Regions from separate parts of the Mesorhizobium sp. P2_B11 genome, predicted to be linked through region 1. Evidence: predicted binding sites of a transcription regulator. Region 1 holds the regulator's gene; the other holds the start of a gene.

Region 1 (3,215 bases):
GATTCTGATGGAATCTGATGGCCTCAACGAATTTTTTCGAGACTCGCAATAAACAATGACAGCACGGCCGGCTTCTGCCAATATTTGGCTGGTGCCGCCAAATGCCTCCACTATCATTGAGGCGCGAGGAGGACCGGGAGGAAGATAAAAGATGTCGGTTGGAATCCGCCACGACGATTTGCGCCGTCGCAACCGTGCGATGGTGATTTCGGCCGTGCGCCGGGCCGGCCAGCCGTCGCGGACCGAGATTGCGGCGACCACCGGTCTCAGCCACTCGACCATATCGGCTATCTCCTCGGATTTGATTGCGGAAGGCATCCTGGCCGAGAGCAAGCCCGGCGAGACCGGCGCGCTGAAGCGCGGCAGGCCGCAGGTCGGCCTTGGCCTCAACCCGGAGGCAGCGGCGGTGATGACCGTGGTGCTGTCGCTGAACTTCCTCTCCGTCACCGTCATCGACTATGCCGGCCAGGTGGTCGCCGAGGAACAGCGCCGGCTGGACACGCTGACCATGCCGCGCGACGAGCTGATCGGCGAATGTACGGCAATCGTACGCCGGCGGCTCGAGGATCCCGACCTCGATGTGCAGAGCGTCGCGCGCATTGCCATGGGCATCCAGGGCATCACCGATTCGCATGCGCGCGCCATGCTATGGTCGCCGATCACGCCGCTGACCGACATTGGCTTTGCCGACATATTGGAAGCGGAGTTCGGCATTCCGGCCACCATGGAGAACGACTGCAACATGATGGCGGTGGCGTTGCAATGGCGCCAACCCGAGCGCTACCGCGACGATTTCATCGCCATCCTGCTCTCGCACGGCATCGGCATGGGGCTGGTGCTCAAGGGCGAGCTGTTCACCGGCACCCATTCGTCCGGCGGCGAGTTCGGCCACATGATCCACCGTCCCGGCGGCGCGCTCTGCCGCTGCGGGCGGCGCGGCTGCGTCGAGGCCTATGCCGGCAATTACGCCATCTGGCGCAGCGCCAAGATGATGAGCGAGGATGCCGAACCGGTCGATGTCGGCGATGCCGATATGCGGGCGCTGGCCGCACGCGCCCGCGAGACGGATGGCCCGGAGCGCGAGGCCTATCGCAAGGCCGGCGAGGCGCTCGGCTTCGGCCTTGGCAGCCTGTTTGCCCTGATCGATCCCGCCCCTGTCGCCATGGTCGGCGTCAGCGCCGCCGCCTTCGATCTGATCGAGCCGGCATTGCGCGAGGCCATCGCCCAGACCGCCGGCGGCCAGCACTCGAAGTCGATCTCCTTCGACACCGAGCCCAACGAACTGCCGCTGATCCGCGAAGGCTGCGCCATGCGCGCGCTCGGCTTCGTCGACCAGGAGATTTTTGCGCCGGGGATTCAGGCGAAGACCGGCAAGCACGTCGCCTGAGAGGCCGGCGACGGCGCGGCGCGCCTAATCTTCCCGGATAGCGTAGCCGGCGCCGCGGATGGTGCGGATGACATCCGGCATGCGGCCATTGTTGACCGCCTTGCGCAGGCGCCCGACATGAACGTCGACCGTGCGCTCGTCGATATAGATCGTCTCGCCCCAGACATTGTCGAGCAGCTGGCTGCGCGAGAACACCCGGCCGGGGTGGCGCATCATGAATTCGAGCAGGCGGAATTCGGTCGGCCCGAGCCGGATCTCGCTCTTCTTGCGGTAGACGCGGTGCGATTCACGGTCGAGCACAATGTCGCCGACCTTGAGCACGCTGGACAGGACTTCCGGCTTGGCGCGGCGCAGCAGCGCCTTCACGCGCGCCATGAATTCCGGCGTCGAGAACGGCTTGACCAGATAATCGTCGGCGCCGGTGGACAGGCCGCGCACGCGGTCGCTCTCCTCGCCGCGCGCGGTCAGCATGATGATCGGCAGCCGTTCGGTTTCCGGCCGCATCCTGAGCCGCCGGCAGAGCTCGATGCCGGACACCGCCGGCACCATCCAGTCGAGCACCAGCAGGTCGGGGACGTTTTCCTGCAGCCGGATTTCGGCCTCGTCGCCGCGCGTCACCACTTCGACCTGGTAGCCTTCGGATTCGAGGTTGTAGCGGAGAAGCACGCCCAGCGGCTCCTCGTCCTCCACGACCATGATGCGTGGCGCAATCATCAGCAGTTCACCCTTGTCAGGCCGACGTGGCCATCGCCGTCTCGTCCTGCTTCGGGCGATTGGCGGGGAGTTGCTGGCCGGTTAGCACATAATACGCATTTTCAGCGATGTTGGTGACATGATCGCCGATGCGCTCCAGATTCTTGGCGCAGAACAGCAGATGCGTGCAGGCGGTGATGTTGCGCGGGTCTTCCATCATGTAGGTCAAGAGTTCACGAAACACCGACGTGTATTTGACGTCGATGCGCTCGTCGTCATTCCTGAGCTTCGCCAGCGCAGCCGCATCCGCGGCAGCATATTCCTCGACCACCCCTTGCACCTGGATCAGCACCAGCTGCGCCATTGCATCGATGGAATGCGAGAGGTCGCGCGGCGTGACGCTCAAACCGACGGTACCGACGCGCTTGGCGATGTTCTTGGCCAGGTCGCCGATGCGCTCAAGGTCGCCGGCCATGCGGATCGAGCCGACCACTGCACGCAGATCGTTGGCCATCGGCTGGCGCTTGGCGATCAGCGTGATGGCGCGGTCGTCGAGTTCACGCTGGCGCGCGTCCATGATGGCGTCGTCCGAAACCACACGCTGCGCCAGCGCATTGTCCGAATTGAGCAGCGCCTTGGTCGAGCCGCTGACCATCGAGCCGGCGAGATCGCCCATGTCGCGGATCAGCTTGCTGATCTGCCCCAGTTCTTCATCGAAGGAGGCGACGGTATGTTCACCCATGATCCTGGTCCTCGTGCCTGAAAATTCAACCGCTGGACGGCTCAGCCGAAGCGGCCGGTGATGTAGTCCTGGGTGCGCTTGTCGTCGGGATTGGTGAACATCTTGTCGGTGGCGCCCTCCTCGACCAGGTAGCCGAGATGGAACATCGCCGTGCGCTGCGACACGCGCGCCGCCTGCTGCATCGAGTGGGTGACGATGACGATGGTGTAGTTCTGGCGCAGTTCGTCGATCAGCTCCTCGACGCGGGCGGTCGCGATCGGGTCGAGCGCCGAGCAGGGCTCGTCCATCAGGATCACTTCCGGCGACACGGCAATGGCGCGCGCGATGCACAGGCGCTGCTGCTGGCCGCCAGACAGGCCTGTGCCGGGCTCCTGCAGGCGGTCCTTGACCTCG
Region 2 (3,215 bases), on a different contig from region 1:
CCGCATAGACGCGGCCGGTCACCGGATTGGTCTCGATGTCCTCCGGCCGGTCCATCGGCGTGGCGCCCAGCGCATCGGCCGCAAAACGCGTCTTCAGCAGCACTTCGGCCTGGTCGGCGAAACCGTTCTCGGCGGTGAGCTTGCCCTGGCCATGCACCAAAGGCAGCCACGTCATCGACCCATCGGCATCGAAGCGGGCGACCGACAGCACGCCGTCGTCGAGCAGATCAGCGCCCGAGGCCGGGTTGGCCTTGTCATAGGCCTTGGCCGAGACGAAGCGGTACATGTATTCGAAATAGTCGTCGTCACCCATATAGACGACGACGCGGCCGTCCTTGTTGAGGACGACGGTCGACGCCTCATGCGACATGCGGCCGAGTGCGGTGCGCTTCACCGGCTTGGACTGCGGGTCGTAGGGATCGATCTCGACCACCCAGTCGAAGCGGTTGGCCTCGTTGGGCTCCTTGTCGAGGTTGAAGCGGTCATGGAAGCGGCCGCGGCCGTAGATGTCGGAACCGTCGAAACCATACCGATCAAGAAGCTCGGCGGTCGGCGCCTTCTTGGGGTCGCCACCAAAGATGTCGGACACGCCTTCCTCGCAGGTCAGCACCGTGCCCCAGGGGGTAAAGCCGCCGCTGCAATTGTAGCTGGTGCCGAGCACTTTCGTGCCGGTCGCGTCGGCTGTGGTCTTCATCAGCGCATGGCCGGCCACCGGCCCGGAAACGGTCATTTCGGTGTTGGCGGTGATGCGACGGTTGAGCGGGCTGTCGGCGACCGTTTCCCACTTGCCGTCCTTCAACTGCACTTCGACGATCGAATGGCCCATTGCGGCCATGCCGAGATCGACCTGCTCCTTGGTCATCGTCTTGCCGGCGTCTTCCTCGGTCGTGCCCGGAAACATCACATTGGGCGAGATGTATTCGTTGTTGACGCAGAGCAGGCCATGGTCGGAATTCACCGTGCCCTTGGGCAGCGGCATGAAGGCGATGTAGTCGCAATTGTAACCGAAGCGCTTTTCCTGCTCGTCGGCTGCGACCTTGTTGCCGTCGAATTCGGCGAGGCCGGCGGCGAGCGGATCGCCCCAGCGCGCGACGATGGTCGTTTCATAGCCTTCGGCGGCGGCGTGGGTTTTGTCGTAGACGCGCTTCAGCTCGGGAAAGCCGAGCGTCGATTGCGCTGCCGCGGCATGCGTTTCGCCGGCAAACAGGGAGCCGACGAAGCTGGCGCCGGCAAGCAGCGCGCCGGAGGCAAGGCTGCCTTTGAGAAGAGACCGGCGCGAGACGCGCTCGGCAATGATGTCGCGGATGACGGGTGAGGATGAAGACGGTGCGTTGGCCATGGTGTCTGCCTCTCAGGGTGGATGTTACGGCGCACCGCTGCCCTAGTCTGCTTCGGCAACATCCGCATGACATGAGAGGAAGGTTTCGCCGCAATCGGGCGCGGCGAGGGCTTTGCTCAGCCCTTGGTGCAGGTCGAGGCGGTGAAGGCGCCGTCGGGCTGCTTCAGGATGATGTCGAACGACGGGGTGGTTTCGCCGTCCAGCGTCGCTTGCGTCATCGAGACGGAATTGCCGCCGGCGGTGTAGCCGCCCAGCGGGCCGAGCCAGGTGATCTCGCCATTGGCGTTCATCTGATAGTTATAGCCTTGCAGCGCGGTGCCGAACGTCACCGGACCGCTATAGACATTGCCCTTGATGGTGATGTCACCGAGGTTGAGGAAGGCGCCGAGCAGATAGACTTCGCAGTGATAGGTGCCGTCCGGCAGCTTGCCGTCGCTGAAGTCGGCGCGCGCGCCGCCGCTCGTTGCCATCAGCAGCAGGATGCCGGAAATGCAGGAGATGCGGGATGTCATCGGCTCACTCGTTTGCGGGGTGAGCTTGCCCCATTTTTGCGCCGTGCCGCAACATTGTTCGTCCTTATGCCGCCGGCGGAGTTCAAAATCTAGGCACTTGTCATATTTGGGCGAAAATTAGGCAAAAGCCTTGTGCGCTGCGCAAATTTCCCTCATCAAATTTTTAACCGGCTGCCTTTGTTTTCTTGAGGATAATATAGTAATCAGCTGATAACGTTAGATTATTCCCCATTTCCGAGAGCCGCCCTTGCGTTTGGCACGGCTGTTGCATTGCTTGTTGCGATGCAATCAACCAGCTGGGGAGACTTCGATATGAGGGGTAATTTCGCGACAATAACAAAAATGTTTTCGGCCGGCGTGGTCGCTGCCGGCCTGTCGATGTCGTCTCCGGCCAAGGCCGCCGAAGACACGATCAAGGTCGGCATTCTGCATTCGCTGTCGGGGACCATGGCGATTTCGGAGACGACGTTGAAAGACGCCATGCTGATGCTCATCGAAGAGCAGAACGCCAAGGGCGGCCTGCTCGGCAAGAAGCTGGAAGCCGTCGTCGTCGATCCGGCCTCGAACTGGCCGCTGTTTGCCGAAAAGGCGCGCGAGCTGATCTCGAAGGACAAGGTCGCCGCCGTGTTCGGCTGCTGGACCTCGGTGTCGCGCAAATCGGTGCTGCCGGTGTTCTCCGAGCTCGACAACATCCTGTTCTATCCCGTCCAGTATGAAGGCGAGGAAAGCGAGCGCAACGTGTTCTACACGGGTGCGGCGCCCAACCAGCAGGCGATCCCCGCCGTCGACTATCTCATGAGCGAGGATGGCGGCTCGGTGAAGCGTTGGGTGCTGGAAGGCACCGACTATGTCTATCCGCGCACCACCAACAAGATCCTCGAGGCCTATCTGAAGGCCAAGGGCGTCGCCGCCGAAGACATCATGGTCAACTATACGCCGTTCGGCTTCTCCGACTGGCAGACCGAAGTCTCGGCGATCAAGAAGTTCGGCTCGGCCGGCAAGAAGACCGCCGTGGTCTCGACCGTCAATGGCGACGCCAACGTGCCCTTCTACAAGGAGCTCGGCAACCAGGGCATCAAGGCCGAGGACATCCCGGTCATGGCCTTCTCGGTCGGCGAGGAAGAACTGGCCGGTCTCGACACCGCGCCGCTGGTCGGCCATCTCGCCGCCTGGAACTACTTTGAGAGCGTCGACACGCCCGAGAACAAGAAGTTCATCGCCGACTGGCACAAGTTCATCAAGAACGACAAGCGTACCACCAACGACCCGATGGAAGCCCACTATATCGGCTTCAACATGTGGGTGAAGGCGGTCGAGAAGGCTGGCACCACCGATCCGGACAAGGTCATCGACGCCATGGTCGG

Evidence for each region. Region 1 encodes PhoB, which activates phosphate uptake and scavenging genes when phosphate is short. Its sites were predicted from a motif close to TGTCATNNANCTGTCAT; they were not measured.
Region 2: AC1DYJ_RS20735 (PhoX family protein) is a predicted target of PhoB. The motif match lies at 1,395-1,411, and genes of this name have one in related genera.

What each region holds. Positions count from the first base shown of each region.
Region 1 is NZ_JBFUDF010000002.1:698,757-701,971, reverse strand. It holds gene AC1DYJ_RS07795 (ROK family protein) at 152-1,387, shown strand; gene phoB (phosphate regulon transcriptional regulator PhoB) at 1,412-2,101, opposite strand; gene phoU (phosphate signaling complex protein PhoU) at 2,118-2,822, opposite strand; gene pstB (phosphate ABC transporter ATP-binding protein PstB) at 2,864-3,215, opposite strand, start outside.
Region 2 is NZ_JBFUDF010000006.1:263,783-266,997, reverse strand. It holds gene AC1DYJ_RS20735 (PhoX family protein) at 1-1,339, opposite strand, end outside; gene AC1DYJ_RS20730 (hypothetical protein) at 1,456-1,851, opposite strand; gene urtA (urea ABC transporter substrate-binding protein) at 2,164-3,215, shown strand, end outside.